Regions from separate parts of the Rhodococcoides sp. S146-33 genome, predicted to be linked through region 2. Evidence: riboswitches for the same ligand, from Rfam matches in the RefSeq annotation. Region 2 holds a riboswitch; the other holds the start of a gene.
The links. Region 2 has a riboswitch for thiamine pyrophosphate ahead of AC5WEY_RS24785 (TenA family protein). Riboswitches for the same ligand answer to the same signal wherever they lie in the genome.
Positions count from the first base shown of each region.

Region 1: linked by a shared signal. The riboswitch ahead of AC5WEY_RS03200 (3-oxoacyl-ACP reductase) and the one ahead of AC5WEY_RS24785 (TenA family protein) in region 2 are both predicted to bind thiamine pyrophosphate.

Region 1 is NZ_JCAJWY010000001.1:670,534-674,951, forward strand. It holds gene AC5WEY_RS03190 (alpha/beta fold hydrolase) at 1-447, shown strand, start outside; gene AC5WEY_RS03195 (LLM class flavin-dependent oxidoreductase) at 460-1,728, opposite strand; gene AC5WEY_RS03200 (3-oxoacyl-ACP reductase) at 1,730-2,491, opposite strand; TPP riboswitch at 2,539-2,631, opposite strand; gene AC5WEY_RS03205 (alpha-amylase family glycosyl hydrolase) at 2,781-4,076, opposite strand; gene AC5WEY_RS03210 (alpha-hydroxy-acid oxidizing protein) at 4,076-4,418, opposite strand, start outside.
Region 2 is NZ_JCAJWY010000010.1:73,247-77,664, reverse strand. It holds gene AC5WEY_RS24800 (ABC transporter ATP-binding protein) at 1-187, opposite strand, end outside; gene AC5WEY_RS24795 (ABC transporter permease) at 180-1,016, opposite strand; gene AC5WEY_RS24790 (ABC transporter substrate-binding protein) at 994-2,007, opposite strand; gene AC5WEY_RS24785 (TenA family protein) at 2,004-2,726, opposite strand; TPP riboswitch at 2,721-2,820, opposite strand; gene AC5WEY_RS24780 (sugar porter family MFS transporter) at 2,884-4,281, opposite strand; gene AC5WEY_RS24775 (hypothetical protein) at 4,399-4,418, opposite strand, start outside.

The DNA.
Region 1 (4,418 bases), on a different contig from region 2:
ACTCTCACCGGCATCAAACAGGTGCTCGCCCAGGTACGCGCGTCCTGGTACACCGCAACCTTCCATGTCCCGATCCTTGCCAACCTGCGAATCAAACGGCAGTTCGCCAAGGGCTGGCCGGCATTCCTCGAGGAGTTCTCGGGAGTCGACCCGGCGCTCGTCACGCAGAACCCCACCCTGTGGTCGGATGCCACCAACGGAACCAAGCTGTACCGCGCCAACATCATTCCGCTGCTGACCAATCCGCGAGATCGATACATCGACATTCCCGTTCAGCTCATCGTCAACACCCAGGACGTCGCAGTGCGTCCGTACCACTACGACGACACCGGCAAATGGGTGAAGAACCTCACCCGCAACGATATTCCGGCGGGGCATTGGTCGCCGATCTCGCACGCCGACGACATTGCACGATTGACGCGAGAGTTCATCGACACGTTGGATTGAACCCGTACCGGGTCATCCGGACAGATGGCCTCGCAGCGTCGACGACGTGTATTCGGCCCGGAACAGGCCACGCTGCTGCAGAATCGGGACCACGTGCTCGACGAAGTCGGCCAATGAATCCGGGTAGCGCGGGCACATCAGGTTGAATCCGTCGGCACCGCGACCGATCCACGATTCCATCTCGTCGGCGATGGACTCCGGCGTGCCGATCATCGTGGCGTGCCCGCCGCCGGCAGCCAGCGTGCCGAGCAACTCACGCACGGTGGGAGCGTCCTTCTCGACGATGCGCAGAATCGTCTCGTAGCGGCCCTGCGGTCCGGCGAACTCTGCCGCCGGCGGGAGCGGCGGCACCGGCTCATCCAGTTCCCAAGCAACACAATCCTGCCCGGTGAACGTCGCCAGCATCGCCAGTGACTGCTCGGTAGGTAGTAGCTGATCCAGCTCGGCCTTCTTGCGTCGGGCCTCGTCCGTCGTCGATCCGATGTACGTCACCAAACCAGGCATGATGCCCACTGCCGCACTGTCGCGGCCCGCGTGGGTGATGCGCGACTTCACGTTCTCGTAATAGCTCTGCGCTGCAACGAGATCGTAGGCAACGGCATAGATCGCCTCGGCGTACTTCGCAGCGAGATCACGACCCGGCCCCGACGCCCCCGCTTGGAACAGCACCGGCCTGCCCTGCGGCGACCGCGGCACCGTCAACGGGCCGTCGACCCGAAAATGTTTGCCGTCGTGATCGATGGCATGCACCTTGGCCGGGTCGGCGTACGCTCCGGCGCGATCGAGTGTCAACGCATCGGCGTCCCACGAATCCCACAGCGCCAGTGCCGTATCGACGAACTCCTCGGCGCGGGCATATCGCTCCTCACGAGCCGGGATGGCGTCCATCCCGTGATTGCGCGCCTCGGCGTCGAACATGGAGGTGACGACGTTCCAGCCCGCCCGGCCGCCGCTGATGTGATCGAGCGACGCCAGCATGCGCGCGGCGTGGAACGGTGTGTAGAACGTCGACGACACCGTGGTGACGAGCCCGATATGGGTGGTCGCTCGGGCCATGGCCGACAGCGCGGTGATCGGCTCGAGAAACCAGGTTCCGGCTCCCGCCGGGTCCCGAACCGAATGTCCGTCGGCGAAGAACACCGCGTCGAATTTTCCCCGCTCGGCGAGTTGCGCGAGTTCCTCGTAAAACGCGATGTCGCCGAGATCTTCGACACGAGAATCGGGGTGCCGCCACGCGGCGCTGTGGTGCCCGCAGCCGTACAGAAATGCGTTGAGGTGCATCTCAGTTCTTCACCAGGCCGCCGTCGACCACCAGATTTTGACCGGTCACCGACCGCGCCCAGGGCGAGGCGAAGAACAGCAGGGCGTCGGCGAATTCCTCGGGGGTGGTGACGCGTTGCAGCGGGGTCGAGGCCGCGATGAAATCGAACACCTCGGCCGGGGTGGCGGCACTGGCGTCGGTGGTCCGCAGTAGGCCGCCCGAGACCATGTTGACGGTGATGTTGTCTGCGCCCAGGTCCGCCGACAGCGTTCGGGTCAGCGAGAGCAGAGCCGCCTTGGACGCGGTGTAGTCGTGGTACGGCACCACCGGATTCTGGAATAAGTTGGTGCCCACGTTGATGATTCGACCGAATCCAGCCTCGCGCATCCCCGGCAGTGCGGCCTGGGTGGTGAGCAGCGCGGCACGGACACTGCCGCGCAGCTGAGCGTCGAAGCGGTCCCAGGTGATGGTGTCGGCCTTGGGCCGCGCATCTCCGTCGAAGGAGAAGTCGGCCAGTGCGTTGTTGACAACAGTGGTGATCGGGGTGCCGAAATGCGCACGGGCCGAGTCGAACACCGTGGTCACCGCGCTCTCGTCGGTCACGTCGCCCTGGACAGCGAATGCACGGTCGCCGAGCTTGTCCGCCAGCGCTTCGGCGGCTTCTTTGCTGTTGCGGTAGTCGATCACCACACGTGCACCCTGACCGGCGAACGCCCCGGCAATCGCTGCTCCGAGTCCGCGCCCACCCCCGGTGACCAACACTGTCTGCTCGTTGATTTTCATGCGCCTCGCCTCTCGTCGGAGGTCGGGACCGTCGCGAGGGACAGGAAATACCGAAACGTCGACATTCCCTTCGCTGGTCCTAACCAGATCAGGTTCGACGGGTGTGATCTCAGCCCTGTCGGGCACCCCGTGTCGCGTTCGACTGTACCCACCGGCCCCGGCAGCTCGCTGCATTGTGGCCGATAGGGATCTCTAGGTCGTGCGCTAGATACCCGAATATATCGATCACAAGTCACGGTGCCGCCATGGCCGATCGCGTCCACCGGCACGCCGAGGCGGCCACGGGCCGTCAGACGATGACGGCCCAGCCGTGGGGCGGAACGCTCACCCGTCCGTCGTTCAGGTTCGCCTCACCGGCCAATACTTCACTGCCCTGAGCCGGGTAATCGATGGCATCGTCACCGAGGTTGAGCGCCACAGTCATCGAATGCTCGTCCGCGTACACGCGGTAGAGCAGTGCGGTGTTGGTGAGCTCGAGCGTCTCGGTGCGCGCAGAGTACAACCACGGATTGCGACGCCGTACTGCGATCAGCTCCTGATGCACGCGATAGACCGGCCAACCGTACGGAGCCAGATCCTCGGACGTCTCCGGGTATTCGGGACGCACCTCGTCGTCACCGCCGACGCGATCCTCCTTGATGCCGCGGAAGGCCTGCTCGTCGCCGTAGTAGATCATCGGCATCCCGCCCACCGTGAACAGAACCACCAATGCGTGCAGCAGATGTCGCTCGTCCTCGATGACGCTGGCGATGCGATTGACGTCATGATTTCCGACGAAGGTGGCGGGTACGAAGGCATCGAGCCAGCCGTTGTGGCGCTCCAGCGCATGGGAGAGCTCGAAGAAGTTCTTCTCGCTCAGACCGCTCCAGATCGCCTTCCACAGTTCGTACTGGGTGACCGAGTCCAGTGTGGACGCCGAGACGATCCGGTCGTAGTCACCGTGGATGACTTCGCCGAGAAAGTATGCGTCCAAATGCTTCTCACGGACCTTCGGCAGCACCGCGGCCCAAAAGCGTGGCGGTACCGCGTAGGCTGCGTCGAGTCGCCAGGCGTCGACGCCGCGGTCCAGCCAATGCGAGAGCACGTCCACGACGTACTGCTGCACGTGCGGGCTCTCGTGGTTGAGCGCCACCAGTTCGTCGTGGCCCTCGAAGTTGCGATGCGTCGGCTCGTCGCCGGACCAATCGATGTGGAACCACCCGGCAGCCTCGGAGTCAGGGCCCTCGGCCAGGGCCTCACGGAACTTCGGGAAGCTCTGTGCCACATGGTTGAAGACGCCGTCGAACATGACCTTCAGGCCGCGAGAGTGTGCGGCCGCGATCAAGGAGTCGATGTCCTCGTCGGTGCCGAGCCTGCCGTCGACATGGTAGTAGTCGACAGTGTCGTAGCCGTGCTTCTCGGACTCGAAGATCGGCCCGAGGGCGATACCCGACGCGCCGAGTTCGAGGGCGTAGTCGAGCCACTTCTCGATTCTGTTCAGCCGGTGCAGGTCCGACTGGGATTCACCGTCCCAGCCGTGTACCGGAGCGCCGGTGAAGCCGAGTGGGTACAGGTGCCACCAGATGGCGTGCTTCGTCCACTCCATCAGGACGCCTCGATCGAGTAGCGGCCCAATTCGGCGGCACCGGTGTGCCCCGACAAACTCGTCACCAGATCGAATTCCGCGAGTAGGCAACGTAATACGTGTGCCACACCCTCCTGCCCGCCAAGCGCGAGGCCGTACAGGAACGGCCGGCCGAGCAACACCGCATCGGCACCGAGCGCCAGCGCCTTGGCCATGTCGGCACCGGTGCGCACACCGGAGTCGAACAGAATCGTCAGATCGTCTCCGACCGCATCGACGATGGACGGCAGCGCGTCGAGAGATGGCTTGGCCCCGTCGATCTGACGTCCACCGTGGTTGGAGACGACGATGCCGTCGACTCCG
Region 2 (4,418 bases):
CGGGTCGGTCGAGCTGTGCCAGCATGTTGAAGACCGTGCTCTTGCCGGATCCGCTCGGTCCGATGATCGAGACGAACTCGCCGGGCTTCGCATCGAACGAGACGCCGTCCAGCACACGCTTGTCGCCGAACGATTTGGTCAGTTCGCGAACAACGATGCAGTTGTCGGAGGCGGGCGGGTCAGACATGAAGTCCCGCCGAACCGTGGCGTGCCCACGGAGCAACCAATCGCTCCACCACGAACGTGGACACGAAGAGCACCACACTGATCACGGCTGTCACGGCCACCGCGGCAAGAACCAGATCGGTTCGGAACGAGTTCTTCTGTTGGCTCATGTAGATGCCGAGCCCTGCACTCGCTCCGGCGTATTCGGCGAAGATCGCCCCGACGACCGCGTAGGTGATGCCGATGCGCAATGCGGTGAAGAACCGAGGGATGGCAGACGGTAGGCGTACGTACCGAAACTGTTGCCAGCGTGAGGCTCCCATGCTCACGAGGAGAGATCGCGCATCGCGATCGGCTGCCGCGAAGCCCTCGATGAGACCGATGGCCATCGGGAAGAACGTGGCCAGAGCGATCACCAGAACCTTGGGCAGCAATCCGAAGCCGAACCAGATGATCAGCAACGGTGCGATGGCAATGATCGGCAGCGTCTGCGACACGACGAAGAGTGGTACGAATGCGCGCCGCAGCCACGGTGAGAAATCCACCGCTACCGCCAGTAGCCAGGCCAGGACGAGGGAGACGGCGAAACCGACGAGGGTCACCTGCAGCGTTGCGGCCGCGTTCTCGGCAATCGCGTCACGCTGCGCCCAACCCTGCACGACGACGCGACCGGGCGACGGCAGCACCTGCGGGCGGATGCCGCTGACCTGGACGTAGACCTGCCAGGCAGCTATCAGCGCGGCGACAACGGTGACTGCGGGCCACGCCCAGCGGATGGAGGCGTGAATTCCACTGAACGATAACCTGTCTCGCTCAGCGGTGACCGGCTTACCGATCGCCGAGGTAGTCATTGGTGAAGTACGTCGACCAGTCCGGCTCCGTCGTGAGAGCGGTGCCGGTCTGATCGGCCAGTACACCGCTCTCGTACAGGAATTTCGAGTACGCCGTCCACTTGTCGAGGCTCTGTTTGCCAACCTCGCCGGAGGCATCCTTCATGTACTTCGCCGCGAGCATCTCCTGGCTCTCGAAAACGAGCGACTCGTCGGTGAAGGTTCCGGGGTTGGCGTCGATCAGATCCTGTGCGGCTCTGTCGGGATCGTCGGCGGCGAGTTGGTATCCGCGTTGCAGGGCCTGTACGAACTTTGCGGCCTCGTCCGGATGGGCAGCGAGCCAGGGTTCGTTGCCACTGATGGTGAGAGCGTAGGCGTCGGGAAATCCGTAGTCGGTGTAATCGAAGTACTTCATCGGGGTTCCGCTGTGTTCGGCTTCGATGCCCTCCCACGCGAAGTAGGAGACGGTGAAGTCCGCGGTACCCGAATACACCGCCTCGTACGCGGAGGTTCCCAGGACGACGGTCTCGTATTCGCCTGTGCCACCGTCGTTCTTGATGACCTGCTGGAGTCCGGCCTGCTCCCCGGATTCGCCGAAGCCGGCGTAGACCTTGCCGTCGAGGGCCTTGGGGCTCGGGATGTCGTCGCGATCTGCGCGGACTCCGATGCCGGTCGCCCAATGCTGCAGCGGTGCGAGAACAGAGACGGTCTGTGCGCCGGCCGAGGTGGCGAACACTCCCGAACTCTGGGTGCTGATGCCGAACTCGGCGTTTCCGGCATCGACGAGGGTGTCCGCTGCAGTGTTGTTGTAAGGCAGAACTTCTACGTTCAACCCGGCGTCGGCGAAGTAGCCTTCTTGCAGGGCAACGTAGAGGCCGGTGTGATTGGTGTTCGGGGTCCAGTCGAGGGCGAACCGAATGGTGTCGGAATCGGCCGATTCCGAGCAACCAACCAGCCCGGTGGTGGCCACGACCGCCGCTGCGAGCGTCGCGATTACTCGAGTTATTCTCATGCGTACACCGCACTTTCGGCCAGGGGCCACGTAGTGGGATGTAAAGCGCTGTCCCAGAACATCAATTCGTATCGCGATGCGACGACGAAGGCGTCGATCATCTGCTTGCGCTGATCGAGCGTCGCAGCCGCAGCGGCGTCGTCCACGAAAGTCTTCGCAGCGTCGACGATGGCATGAAATTCGGGTGCGTCGTAGGCAGCCACCCATTGTGCATAAGGGTGTTCGGGATCGTGATCGAGAACCGTCTTCGCTGCCGCGGCGAGTGAGCGGGCGACCTCGGCGTAGATCCAGAAGCACGGCAGCACCGCCGCGGCGGCCACGGCATACGGCTCGGTTGCTGCAGTGGCGATCAGGTAGGACGTGTAGCCCAGGCACTCCGGTGAAGCCTCCGGAGTCGAGGTCGACGTGGGGAGAGAACCCCCGTTCAGCATGGCCTCGTGCGATGACGCCTCGTCCATGGCGCTCGCGGCGGCGCTCGCCCAGAACGCCCCGGCGAGCGGGTTCGGTGCGTGTGCCGCCAACAGGGACAACGACCTCACGTACCCGCTCAGATAGAGCGAGTCCTGCTCGAGGTACCGACGGAACGCATCCAGCGGAAGTGTCCCGGCTCCGAGCAGCCGGAGGAATTCCAGGTCGTCGATCGCGTGCCGGATGTGCGCGGAGGCATCCCACAGGAGATCGGTGAAGCGGACCGGGTCCGCAGATACAACAGGCGTCATCGCCTTCGACATCCCTTCGTCAGCATTACCTGAATCAGGTTCGGCGGGTTTGATCTCAGCATCCGCATCGGCGGACACACCCCGTGTCAGAACGAAAGCGACAGTAACACCGGTCACCTGGTGTCGATGCCGCCGCCCCTGTATCTGCGGCCCGGGCTCACCCCAGCATGTCTTCGAGTTCCATACCCTTGGTCTCGGTGATCTTGGCCTTGACGAACAAGAACGACAATGCCGCGAAGAGTGCGAAGCCGGCGTAGATGGCCCACAGGCCGACGGACGACGTGAGCGGCGGGAAGGCAAGCGTCACAGCGAAGTTGGCAATCCAGTTGGCTGCCGTGCCGATGCCGAGGGCCATGGCTCGCATGCGGTTGGGGAACATTTCGCCGAGCATGACCCACATGATCGGACCCCAGGTCGACGCGAAGAAGATGACGAACAGGTTGGCACCGATCAACGCAATGGCACCCCACGGAGCGGGGAGCGTGACGTCGTCGCCGCTACCGATCGACTGCGAGAAAGCTACCGATGCCATGACCAGTCCGACGAACATGCCGAGCGAACCCGCCAACAACAGCTTGCGCCGACCGATGCGGTCGACGAACAGGATCGCCACGAACGTCATGACCACGTTGATCACCGCGGTGATGACCGACGTGGTGAACGACTGGTCTTCGGTGAAGCCGACCGAGCGCCACAGCGTCGTCGAGTAGTAGAAGATCGCGTTGATGCCCACGAGCTGCTGCAGCACGGCCATCGTGATGCCCACCCACACGATCGGTTGCAGACCGAACTTCGGCCCGCGGATGTCGGCGAACGACGAACGTGATTCCTTGCGCAGCGTCAGCCTGATTTCGTGAACGCGCTCGTCGGGATGCAGTTCGCCGGTGATCTCGGCGAGCACTCGCGCTGCTTCTTCGTCGAGATGCTGACCCACCAGGTACCGCGGGGATTCTGGAATCAGCGTTGCCAGCAGTCCGTACACCAGTGCCGGCACGACGCCCACGAGGAACATCCAGCGCCATGCTTCGACGCCGAACCACAGGTCGTTCGACGCCCCGTCTGCAGCACCTGCGAGAAGTGCGTCGGACAGAAGGGCGGCGAAGATACCGATGGTGATGGCCAGCTGCTGAAGCGAGGCCAGGGAGCCGCGCCATTTGGCCGGTGCAATTTCGGCGATGTAGGCCGGTGCGATCACCGACGCGATGCCGATGCCGAGGCCGCCGAGCACTCGCCACAGCATGAGGTCGGGGACGCTGAACGCAAAGCCGGAGCCCACCGAGGAGATGATGAACAGCGCCGAGCCCAGCAGCATCACTCTCTTGCGTCCCCAGCGATCCGCGAGGCTACCGGCGAACCATGCGCCCACAGCGCAGCCGATCAGGGCGATCGCCACCACGAAGCCGGTGGTGAACGAGCCGAGGGAAAAGTGATCTTCGATCGAGTCGACGGCTCCGTTGATGACCGAGCTGTCGAAGCCGAACAGGAAGCCACCCACAGCTGCGGCGACGCTGACGCCGATGACCTTCGCTGTGTGGTGGTCCGAGGTCTGATTCATGAGTGACGCACCTTCTGGCCGCGCGCGGGGCGTCGGCCGCTGGGGAGACCGTACGGCAGAGATTGTCGTACCGTACTCGGACATTACGCCTGGTCCTTTGCCGCGCAAACGACGCCGTCAGCGAAGGTCGAAATCCT